Regions from separate parts of the Clostridium hominis genome, predicted to be linked through region 1. Evidence: predicted binding sites of a transcription regulator. Region 1 holds the regulator's gene; each other region holds the start of a gene.

Region 1 (4,298 bases):
CTTTGAACCATTTAAAACATAATGATCTCCATCTAATACTGCCACTGTTTGTTGTCCCGCAGCATCTGTTCCAGCACCTGGTTCAGTTAAACCAAAAGCTCCTATTTTTTCACCTTTAGCAAGTGGAGCTAAGTATTTTTGTTTTTGTTCCTCTGTCCCAAAATCATTTATAGCTCCAGCACCTAATGAAGTATGTGCAGAAACAATAACTCCAGTCGTAGCACAAACCTTAGATAATTCTTCTACTGTTAAGATGTAAGATAATACATCTCCACCAGCTCCACCATATTTCTTATCAAATGGAATCCCCATCATTCCAAGCTCTCCCATTTTCTTAACATTTTCCATTGGGAACCTTTCAGTTTCATCAACTTCAGCTGCTATAGGCTTTACTTCATTTAAAGCAAAACTTTTAACCATTTGCTTTATTAATCGTTGTTCCGTAGTTAATCCAAATTCCATATTTGTTACCTCCTGATTCTTATACCTATTTTTAATTATCTATTTTGGAAGTTCTTAGATCTTTTTTCTAAAAACGCTGTCATACCTTCTAATTGATCTTCTGAATCAAAACATTTACCAAAATCTTCAGCTTCAACCTTAATAGCTAAATCCATATCTACTTGGGTTCCTCTGTTTATTGCATCCTTACATAACTTAACTGCTATTGGTGCGTTTGCAATTATTGAACTTGCCATTTTCTTAGCTTCATCCATTAAACTTTCTACAGGTACCACTTTATTAACTAATCCAATTCTTAAAGCTTCTTCAGCATTTACCATTGCGCAAGTATATATAAGCTCCTTAGCTTTTCCTGCTCCTACTAATCTCGGAAGTCTTTGAGTTCCTCCAAATCCTGGTGTTATCCCAAGGCCAGCTTCTGGTTGTGCAAATCTAGCTTTTTCTGATGCTATTCTTATATCGCAAGCCATAGCAAGTTCACAACCTCCCCCTAGGGCAAATCCAGGTATAGCTGCAATTACAGGCTTCTCTAAGGTCTCTAATCTTCTAAATACTTTATTACCAAGTAATCCAAACTCTTCAGCTTCTGTTGAATTTAAATCTTTCATTTCTGCAATATCAGCTCCAGCCACAAAAGCCTTTTGCCCAGCTCCTGTTACTATTACGCAATAGATCTCACTATTATTTTCAATACTATCTATTACTATGTCTAACTCTCTCAAAGTGTCTGAATTTAGGGCATTTAAAGCTTTAGGTCTATTAATAATAATAGTTGCTAAATTACCTTCAGTTTCTAAAATGACATTTTTTAATTCTACATCAACTTGCATTCTCAACATTCCTCTCTTTTATACAAAATTCATCATCAAAAAAAGCATAAGACAATTTTATTGTTAATTTTCTAACAATAATGATTAAAAAAATATACTTTTTTGTCGTCTTTAGTATAGTAGTTGGAATAATTTAACTTCTGTGATTATTATATTACTTTAAAAAGAGTTTTTCAATAACTTTTTACTTTTTTGTTAAAATTTAACATAACTTTTGGATATAATATTTTTTATATAATAAATTAATGTTATAAACAAAAAAATATACTTTCAATGTGGCATTAATTTATTACCATATTGAAAGTATATATGTATATCTAGTAGTTACATCCAAGATAGACTTTTCCTAAAGACTATTCACCTTGCTCTTCTTCTAGATGTGATTCTGCTTCACTATGCATTAAATATATTAAAGTTAATAAACTTTCAGATAGATGTACATTTTCTACTATTACATCACTTGGCACTTTTAAGTCTACAGGAGCAAAGTTCCATATTCCCTTTATTCCACATTTAACTAAAATATCACATACCTTTTGAGCATTTATTCTTGGTACACAGATAATTCCTACATCTGTTGGATTTTCTTCTGCATATCTTTCTAATTCATCAATATCTTTTATTTCGATATCTCTAATTTTCATCCCTAGTAATTTTGGATTAGCATCAAAAATTGCATTAATATTTAATCCAGCTTTAGAGAATCTATAGTTGGCAATTGCCTGACCTATATTACCAGCCCCAACTATCAAGGCTTTGTACTCTGTATCTAGTCCCAATATTAATCCTATTTGGTTATAAAGATCTTTTACATTGTACCCATAACCTTGTTGCCCGAAATCTCCAAAGTTATTTAAATCTTGTCTTATTTGTGAAGCTGTAAAACCTATTTTTTCTCCAAGTTCTTTTGAAGAAATTCTATCTACATCATTTGCCATTAACTCTTGTAGATATCTATGGTATTTAGGCAATCTTTTAATTACAGCCATAGAAACATGTTTTTTTCTTTCCATAATCTAAATTCTCCTTAAAGTATCTTATATTTAATTAAGTCCACTTTCTCTACTTTTATACATTGATAATATAATAACATACTTTTTATATGTATTCTATATCTCTCAATAAATATAGATGACTTATTTTTGTAAATATTTTTTCTAAATTGTATATCAAACAAGTAATAGTGTATATTATTTTTTAAAATATTCCAAGGTGTTCTAGCAAAATTTTTAATCCTATTAAGATTAATATAACTCCACCTATTATTTCAGCCTTCCCAGAGAATAAGTCTCCAAATATCTTTCCTATTATAACACCTATAGCAGAAGTTACAAGTGTTATTATCCCTATAATCAATACAGCACTTATGATATTTACATTTAAGAATGCAAAACTAACTCCAACAGCTAAAGCATCTATACTTGTAGCAATCGCTAATATAAACATTCTTTTCATTCCTGTATCTACTTCATCATCGCTATCTTCATCAGGGTGAATAGCTTCATGAATCATTTTTCCACCAATTATAGCTAACAGTATGAATGCTATCCAGTGATCAAACTTTTCAATATAACTACTAAATCCATTTCCTAATATCCATCCAATTAGAGGCATAACTCCTTGTGCTATCCCAAAGAACAATCCAGCTTTTAATGCTATTTTCCACTTATCTCTTACTGGAATCTTTAACCCTAGTGCTACAGAAACTGCAAAAGCGTCCATAGCTAATCCTACTGCTAAAAAAATTAAACTTAATAAATCCATAATCTCCTCCACACTTTAAATTTATATATAAAATATTTAATTACTTTATTACCTCTATAGCATTTTTCATTCAAATTTTTATTTATTTTAGTAAATAATATCATTTTATTTTTCCTAAAAAAATAGAGACTTATGTATAACGTAGCAGATCCGTTATACATAAGTCTCACAATTTAAAGCAAAGCCAGATGTGTTAACATCAATATGTTGACTTTGCTACAAGATGCGGTGATCTTGCATGCTACTCCCTTATGCCTAAATATTCTCGACTTTTAAATTATAATTAAAGTAAAATTCTTTGTCAACTTTTATCTAAGACATCTAATAGAGTTAATTACTGCTAATATTGTAACTCCTACATCAGCAAATACTGCTTCCCACATAGTTCCTAAACCAAAAGCTACTAAAATCATAACTAGAGTTTTTATTGCTAGTGCAAAAATTATATTTTGCAAAAGAATTTTATTTGTTTTTCTTGCTGTTTTTATTGCATCAACTATAGACTTAGGATCATCCTTCATTAATACAACATCTGCAGCTTCTATAGCCGCATCAGATCCAATTCCACCCATTGCTATTCCTATATCAGCTCTAGCAAGCACTGGAGCATCATTTATTCCATCACCAACGAAAACAAGCTTACCTTTTGAAGATTTACTATTCATTAGCTTTTCAACCTTCTCTACTTTATCAGCTGGTAATAATTCAGAATAAACTTGATCTAATCCTATTATCTTTCCAACCTTATCAGCTACAACTCTGTTATCACCTGTAAGCATTACAGTATTTTTTATACCAATATTCTTTAAAGTTTCTATTGCTTCCTTAGATGTTTCTTTTATTTCATCTGATATAACTATATTTCCTTTATATTGTCCATCAATAGCAATATGAACTATTGTACCTATAGTATCTACATCATTAAACTTTATATTAAATTTATTCATTAATTTATAGTTGCCTAAAAGAACTTCTTTTCCTTCAATATTAACTCTTATTCCATGACCTGAAACTTCTTCATAATTGCTTAGTATTTCTTTATTTATTTCTTTTCCGTATGCATTTACTATTGATAATGCTATAGGGTGATTAGAATTACTCTCACCGTATGCAGCTAATTTTAGTAATTCATCCTTATCAATATTATTAGTATTTATTTCTGTTACCTTAAATACACCTTTAGTTAAAGTACCAGTTTTATCAAAAACTACTGTTTCAACATCTTTTAATGCTTCAAGATAA
Region 2 (4,298 bases), on a different contig from region 1:
TGCATTAAAGAAGATATCTGGATTTTTTGAAGAGAAATATCATCTTATAAAGTAATATATAAATAGACATCAAGTAAGGATGTCTATTTTTTTTGTATATTATTAACTTAAAAGGATAAATGAATAAATCTACTCGTAATGTTAAATCATATTTATATAATACAAATATGTTAATTAACTATGAGGTGAAGAAATGTGGAAAGATGTACTTATGATGATGGCTGTAGTTTTGGGGGGATATAGCGTATATAATTTTATTTTTGTTTTAGTTAAGAAAGTTATTAGTAGAACAAAAGTTTCCAAAATGGTATATAGTTTTAAAGGTAGAAGAAGATATTACCCTTTGTTGGGAATAGTTATTTTGATTGTAAACATAATAGGGTTAACTAAAAAGAGTCAAGAAGAAATAATTATTGGTAAATATATGCTAAGTATGAGATTGCATCAATTTTATAATGAATCAGGAATTTTGAACAAATGGGTAATATATGTATTAAGCATATTTTTAATTGCAAATTTTATTTTAAGTATTTATATAAAGCCTGTTATGTATGAAGAAGGCATTGTATGTGAGAATGGAAACTTTTTATCTTGGAATAAAATTAAATCAATAAATACGGTTCAGAATACACTAGGTAATAATAAATACATAGTCATTAATACTACTAATGATAAAGAAATTTTTCTAAATGTTACAAATGATGAGAGTAATTTTATTAAAGAAATTATCTTTAATAAAACGGGAATAGTTAATAAGGATATAGTAACAGAATTTAATTAGGAATAGCTAGATATGATGCGATTGTTATTAAGATAACAATCGCATTTGCTTTTTTTATTGAACTTATTATGAAAAAAATAAAGAGATATGAAAAAAGATAATTTATATGTAGATAAAAGGATGAAAATGTTAAAAAAAATAAAAGTTAAAAAAATAACAAAAAAAAGATTGACAAAAAAACACAATGGAATAAAATAGAATCATAGAAGATGTTAAAAAAATAACAAACAAATCTTCGGAAATTTTAAAAATGAGAAAATGTAAAATTCACATATATTTAGGAGGAATAAAAATGGCAGTAACAAATGCTCAAGAGTTAACAAAAAGAATCGAAGAATTAAGAAAGGCTCAAAAGGAATTTGCAAAGTTTAACCAAGAACAAGTTGATGAAATTTTTAGACAAGCAGCTTTGGCAGCTAACCATAACAGAATTAAGTTAGCAAAAATGGCTGTTAAAGAAACAGGAATGGGAATAGTAGAAGATAAGGTTATAAAAAATAACTTTGCTGCTGAATATATATACAACCAATACAAGAATATGAAAACTTGTGGAGTTTTAGAAGAAGATAAGACAAATGGTATTACTAAAATCGCTGAGCCAATTGGAGTTATTGCTGCAATAGTTCCAACTACAAATCCAACATCAACAGCGATATTTAAGACTTTAATAGCATTAAAAACTAGAAATGCAATAATTATATCACCACATCCAAGAGCTAAACATTCTACTATAGAAGCAGCTAGAATAGTTTTAGAAGCAGCTGTTAAAGCAGGAGCTCCAGAAGGGATAATAGGATGGATAGATGAACCATCAGTTGAATTATCTCAAAATGTTATGAGAGAATCAGATATCATATTAGCAACAGGTGGACCAGCTATGGTTAAAGCCGCTTACTCATCAGGAAGACCAGCACTTGGAGTTGGAGCAGGTAATACTCCAGCAATTATCGATGAAACAGCACACATTAAAATGGCTGTAAACTCAATATTGCTTTCTAAAACATTTGATAATGGAGTTATTTGTGCATCAGAGCAATCAATAGTAGTTTTAGATCAAGTTTATGATGAAGTTAAAAAAGAATTAGCTGAAAGAGGAGCTTATATTCTTAAAGGTGAAGAAATAGATAAAGTAAGAAGTATAATATTAAATGAAAAAGGTGGATTAAATGCCGATATGGTTGGACAATCTGCTTATAAGATAGCTAAAATGGCAGGAGTTGAAGTTCCGGAATCAGCTAAAGTTTTAGTTGGAGAAGTTACTTCAGTTGAATTAGAAGAACCATTCTCTCATGAAAAATTATCTCCAGTATTAGCTATGTATAGAGCTAAGTCTTTTGAAGAAGCTTTAGATAAGGCTGATAGATTAATAGAATTAGGTGGAATGGGACATACTTCAATCCTTTATACAGATCAACTTAAATCTAAAGATAGAATATTAACATTCGGAGAAAGAATGAAAACAGCTAGAACATTAATAAATATGCCAGCTGCTCAAGGGGCAATCGGAGATTTATATAACTTTAAATTAGCACCATCACTAACTTTAGGATGTGGATCTTGGGGAGGAAACTCAGTTTCAGAAAACGTTGGTCCAAAGCACTTAATTAACGTTAAGAGCATTGCTGAGAGGAGAGAAAATATGCTTTGGTTTAGAGTTCCAGAAAAAACTTACTTCAAATATGGTTGCTTACCAGTTGCTTTACAAGAATTAGGCGATATGGGTAAAAAGAAAGCTTTCATTGTTACAGATAGAGTGTTATTTGAAATGGGATATACAAATAAAGTAACAGAAATTTTAGAATCAAATGGAATTCAATACAAAATATTCTCAGATGTTGAACCAGATCCAACATTAAGATGTGCTAGAGCAGGAGCTCAAGAAATGGAAACATTCCAACCAGACGTTGTAATTTCACTTGGTGGTGGATCAGCGATGGATGCAGCTAAGATCATGTGGGTTATGTATGAACATCCAGAAGTAAACTTCCATGATTTAGCTATGACATTTATGGATATAAGAAAGAGAATTTACAAATTCCCTACAATGGGGCAAAAAGCAATGATGGTTGCTATCGCTACTTCAGCAGGAACAGGATCAGAAGTAACACCTTTCGCTGTTATAACTGATGAGCAAACAGGAGTTAAATATCCATTAGCTGATTACGAACTAACTCCAGACATGGCTATAGTTGATGCTGAGTTAATGATGACATCACCAAGAGGATTAACTGCTTGTGCTGGTATAGACGTATTGGTTCACGCAATTGAAGCTTATGTTTCAATAATGGCATCAGAATATACTAATGGATTAGCTTTAGAAGCAATAAGATTAGTATTTAAGTACTTACCAGATGCTTATAATGAAGGAACTACTAATGTTAAGGCGAGAGAAAAGATGGCTCATGCATCATGTATGGCAGGTATGGCATTCAGTAATGCATTCCTAGGAATTAATCACTCAATGGCTCATAAGTTAGGTGCATTCCATCACTTACCACACGGTATGGCTAATGCATTATTAATGAATGAAGTTATAAGATTTAATGCAACAGATGCTCCAACTAAGCAAGCTGCATTTGCTCAATACAAGTACCCAAATGCAGCATGGAGATATGCAAGAATTGCAGATCACTTAGGTTTAGGTGGAAATACTGAAGCTGAAAAGGTTGAATTATTAATAAAGGCTATTGAAGGGTTACAAGCAAAAGTAAATATGCCAAAAACTATACAAGAAGCTGGAGTTAGTGAAGTTAAATTCATGGAAACATTAGATGAAATGGTAGAACAAGCATTTGATGATCAATGTACAGGAGCTAATCCAAGATATCCATTAATGAGTGAGTTAAAAGAAATGTACATCACTTCATACTATGGTAAAAAAGAAGAAATAAAGGTAGAGAATAAAAAATCTAAAAAGAATAAATAATAATTTGAAATAGGTGCTAGCTTAAAGCTAGCACTTTTTTTATGTAATAAATTTATCTCCAAAAATATTACTATTAATGCATAAATTTTAAATTTTATGTAGATATATCAATGTAAAGCAGTAATCTACTATTAATTAACTCCTAGTTTTATGGCATAATTTAAAAAGGCTAGATTAGATGAAGTAAAAGTACTTTAACTAATAAAATATTGGACAAGGAGGTTTCTTGTTCGAAAAAATAAAGGGGAGTGTACAATGAAAAATAAACTAATAGCCGCAATTATATCTATTTGCGTAATAGGGGGAGTAGGTACAACTATTTTCTTAGATCAAAAGTCGAAAAACTTAAATGAATTATCTGAAAATAAGGTGCTTCAAGAAAAAAGCATAGAAGATAGTAGTTCAAAAGAAGATAGTAAAGCACAAAAAGATGTAGTAGAGAAAGAAGTAAAAGCAGTAAATGAAGGTGATATACAAACTGCATCACTAGAAAACTCTGAGCCTGTTCAAAATAGTGTAGTAGAAGAAAATGAAGTTATTAATAGTGTAGTGGATAATACAAATGAAGAGGTTGTACAAGAAGTGATACAA
Region 3 (4,298 bases), on a different contig from region 1:
GTAGGGCTTAAAAAGTTAGCATATCTAGAAAAGATAATGGATGGAGCTAAAGATGGGGCTGAAGGAAGATTAACTTATAAGATTGAAGAAAAAGGTCAAGGAAGATTTACAGACTTAGCTCATAATATCAATAATATGAAAGAAGGCTTAAGAGAATCTATTCAGAAGGAAGTTAAAAGTGAAAGAATGAAGACAGAGCTTATAACAAACGTATCTCATGATTTAAAGACACCATTAACTTCAATAATAAATTATATTGATCTTTTAAAGAGAGAAAATATAGAGCCGGAAGAGGCGAGGGATTACATTAATGTACTTGATAATAAGGCGCAGAGATTAAAAGTGTTAATTGAAGATTTATTTGAAGCATCAAAAGCTGCTAGTGGAGCAATGGAATTAAATGTTGAAAAAATTGAAATAGTTCAATTGCTTAAACAAGTACTAGGTGAGAATGATGAGAGAATAAGTCAGAATGGATTGAACTTAAAAGTAAATACTCCAGAAGAAAAGATATATATTAAAGGTGATGGAAAGAGGTTATATAGAGTTTTTGAAAATTTAATTTCAAATGTTATAAAATACTCACTTACTAACACTAGAGTATATATAGATGTTATTAAGGAAGATGAAAATGTAAAAATAGTAATGAAAAATATTGCTGCCTATGAATTAAACTTTGATGTTAATGAGATAACAGAAAGATTTAAGAGAGCAGATGAAGCGCGTACTAGCGAAGGTTCAGGATTAGGGCTTGCTATAGCAAAGAGTATAGTAGAGCTTCATGGAGGAAATTTTGAGATAGAGATAGACGGAGATTTATTTAAATCAATAATAGTATTGAAATGTGATTAAAGTGTGATACTACAAAAAGTCAGTTAAAAAAACACAAGCTTATTATTAAGTAATAATTACTATTAGATAATAAAAGAGTAAAAATATAAATAAAATACTACTAGTAAATTACTAGTAGTATTTTATTTTGAGTAAATGATAATATTATCATTTGATAAGAAATATCAAAGAAGAAATGTGTAAAGTAAGTTATATCAATAATTGATACTTATTATCAATTAGAAGAAAAATGAAAAAATAATAAAAAATTTTTTAAAAAAGGCTTGCAATTAATAATAATTATTATATAATAATAAATGTAAGGTGCATTAAGCACTGCAGATTAAAACTATAAGATAAAGAGTATAAGATATTAGAAATATATAAATAAATGTTTGAATCAATAGGAGGATTTAATTATGAAGAAGTTTGTATGTACAGTATGTGGATATGTTCATGAAGGAGAAGTTGCACCAGAAGTATGTCCATTATGTGGTGTTGGAGCTGATAAATTTAAAGTTCAAGAAGGAAACTTAATGTGGGCTTGTGAGCACGAAGTAGGAGTTGCACAAGGATCACCAGAAGATATAATGGCTGACTTAAGAGCTAACTTTGAAGGAGAATGTTGTGAAGTAGGAATGTATTTAGCAATGTCAAGAGTAGCACATAGAGAAGGTTACCCAGAAATCGGTCTTTACTGGGAAAAAGCAGCTTTAGAAGAAGCAGAACATGCAGCTAAGTTTGCTGAATTATTAGGAGAAGTTGTTACAAGCTCAACTAAGAAGAACTTAGAATTAAGAATCGCTGCAGAAAACGGAGCTACTGAAGGTAAATTCGATTTAGCTAAGAGAGCTAAGATTGCTAACTTAGATGCTATCCATGACACAGTTCATGAAATGGCTAAAGATGAAGCTAGACACGGAAAAGCTTTCGAAGGTTTATTAAACAGATACTTCGGATAAGGGATATTCCAAAGTTAAATTTGGATAATGGAACTTATGTCTACGAATGTATATGAGTAACGAGTTTTACTTGGATCATTTGTGATAATATTGAAAATTGACCAATAGAATATTTACTTTGTTAAATTATGCTATATAATAAAGATATAGAAAAATATATTTAATTGTTGAAAAATGGAGGAGTTAATTATGAAGAAATTTGTATGTACAGTATGTGGATATGTTCATGAAGGAGAAGCTGCACCAGCAGAATGTCCAGTATGTCACGTTGGAGCTGATAAATTCAAAGAACAAGGTGAAGGATTAAACTGGGCTTGTGAGCACGAAGTAGGAGTTGCACAAGGATCACCAGAAGATATAATGGCTGACTTAAGAGCTAACTTTGAAGGAGAATGTTGTGAAGTAGGAATGTACTTAGCAATGTCAAGAGTAGCACACAGAGAAGGTTACCCAGAAATCGGTCTTTACTGGGAAAAAGCAGCTTTAGAAGAAGCAGAACATGCAGCTAAGTTTGCTGAATTATTAGGAGAAGTTGTTACAAGCTCAACTAAGAAGAACTTAGAATTAAGAATCGCTGCAGAAAACGGAGCTACTGAAGGTAAATTCGATTTAGCTAAGAGAGCTAAGATTGCTAACTTAGATGCTATCCATGACACAGTTCATGAAATGGCTAAAGATGAAGCTAGACACGGAAAAGCTTTCGAAGGTTTATTAAACAGATACTTCGGATAAGAGAGATTCCAAATTTAAATTTGGATAATCGAACTTACACCTACGAGTGTGTACAAGTAGTGTGTTTCATTTAAAATGAAATCTAATAATATATACAAAACAAAACCTATCATAAAAATAGAAAACAAAAACTAGAAGATGAGAGTCTTCTAGTTTTTTTTATTTCAAGTATTATTTTATTTTTAACAATATTTAAATGTGATGTAAATTCGTAAGATAATAAAAATTAAAATGTAAAATGCTTTCACAAACAATATAAAGAAAAAAATGGATTATATAGAAAAAATAGTTGACTATGATTGTTAAATATAATACTCTGTTATAGAACAAGTTTTAGAACGTGTTCTATATTAGAGGGGGGACTACTGATGAAAAGAAAAAAATTAAGCACTGTAATTATTAGTGCACTAATGACTTTAACTATTGCTACAAGTTTAGTTGGTTGTGGCGAAAAATCAACTGCAGATGATTCTGCTATTACTTTTAAGGCGGGTACTTATGAAGCCACAGCTAAAGGGCATAATGCAGATCTAAAATTATCTGTTACTGTTGATGAGACATCTATTAAGGAGATAAATATTCTAGAACATAATGAATCTCCAGGAATTTCAGATCCAGCATTTGATAAAGTTCCAAGTGAAATAATTGATACTCAAAGTGTAAACGTAGATACTATTTCAGGAGCTACAGTTTCAAGTATGGCTATAATAACAGCTGTAACAGAAGCTCTTAAGCAATCAGGAGTAGATATAGATGCTTTAAATAAAAGAGCAGAGAGTAATGAAGTTGCAGTAGAAGATATTGAAAAGACTACTGATGTTCTTGTGATTGGTGCGGGAGGAGCTGGTATGGCTGCTGCAGTTACAGCACATCAAAATGGAGCAGAAGTATTAATAATTGAAAAAATGGGTAAGGTTGGAGGAAATACAATGATTTCAGGTACTGCGTATAATGCTGCAGACCCAATCAGACAATCAGCTCAAGGTATAGAGGATTCACCAGAAAAACATTATGAGCAAACTTTATCTGGAGGAGATAATTTAGGAAATCCAGAGTTAGTAAAGGTTCTTACTGATAATGCTTATTCAGGTATTGAATGGCTTGAAAGCTTAGGAATGCAATTTAAAGATGAAGTATTTACTGTTTTAGGTGGTTTATGGCCAAGAGCTCATAAACCAGTTTTACCATTAGGTACAGGGTACTTTGAACAAGCATATATGCCATATTTAGAAGAGAATAATGTTGAAGTTATGTTAGAAACTAAAGCTACTGAGCTTATTGTAGAAGATGGAAAAGTAGTTGGTGTTATGGCTGAAGGTTCTAAAGGCAATAAAGTAACTATAAAAGCAAATAACGGTGTAATATTAGCTACTGGTGGATTTGGTGCTAATGTTGAAATGAGACAAGAATACGATGGGATTTGGGGAACTTTAGATAATTCAATAGGAACTACAAATCATCCAGGAGCTACTGGGGACGGTGTTGTTATGGCTGAAGCTATAGGAGCAGAATTAGTAGGGATGGATAAGATTCAATTATTACCAATGGGTGATCCTGAAACAGGAAGCCTTACAGGTAATATAGAACAAGGTGTTGAAGATCGTATCTTTATAAACAAAGAAGGTAACAGATTTGTTGATGAAGGTGAACGTAGAGACGTTATGACTAAAGCTTTATTTGAACAAACTGATGACTTTATGTGGATAGTTGTTGATCAACATTCATATCCAACAGGAGATACTAAAAATAACTTCAATGAAACTATAGACGAGT

Evidence for each region. Region 1 encodes Rex, which represses fermentation and respiration genes when NADH is low (regulators of the CRP and FNR family bind a similar motif). Its sites were predicted from a motif close to ATTGTTAANNNNTTAACAAT; they were not measured.
Region 2: adhE (bifunctional acetaldehyde-CoA/alcohol dehydrogenase) is a predicted target of Rex. The motif match lies at 802-821, and genes of this name have one in related genera.
Region 3: H8S20_RS03775 (flavocytochrome c) is a predicted target of Rex. The motif match lies at 2,696-2,715, and genes of this name have one in related genera.

What each region holds. Positions count from the first base shown of each region.
Region 1 covers NZ_JACOOO010000047.1:163,385-167,682, reverse strand. The annotation lists gene H8S20_RS19505 (acyl-CoA dehydrogenase) at 1-462, opposite strand, end outside; gene H8S20_RS19500 (short-chain-enoyl-CoA hydratase) at 498-1,292, opposite strand; gene H8S20_RS19495 (redox-sensing transcriptional repressor Rex) at 1,646-2,305, opposite strand; gene H8S20_RS19490 (manganese efflux pump MntP) at 2,490-3,056, opposite strand; gene H8S20_RS19485 (heavy metal translocating P-type ATPase) at 3,365-4,298, opposite strand, start outside.
Region 2 covers NZ_JACOOO010000008.1:21,121-25,418, forward strand. The annotation lists gene H8S20_RS05740 (MarR family winged helix-turn-helix transcriptional regulator) at 1-55, shown strand, start outside; gene H8S20_RS05745 (hypothetical protein) at 194-781, shown strand; gene adhE (bifunctional acetaldehyde-CoA/alcohol dehydrogenase) at 1,074-3,707, shown strand; gene H8S20_RS05755 (CAP domain-containing protein) at 3,963-4,298, shown strand, end outside.
Region 3 covers NZ_JACOOO010000004.1:446,821-451,118, reverse strand. The annotation lists gene H8S20_RS03790 (HAMP domain-containing sensor histidine kinase) at 1-852, shown strand, start outside; gene H8S20_RS03785 (NADH peroxidase) at 1,251-1,793, shown strand; gene H8S20_RS03780 (NADH peroxidase) at 1,983-2,525, shown strand; gene H8S20_RS03775 (flavocytochrome c) at 2,894-4,298, shown strand, end outside.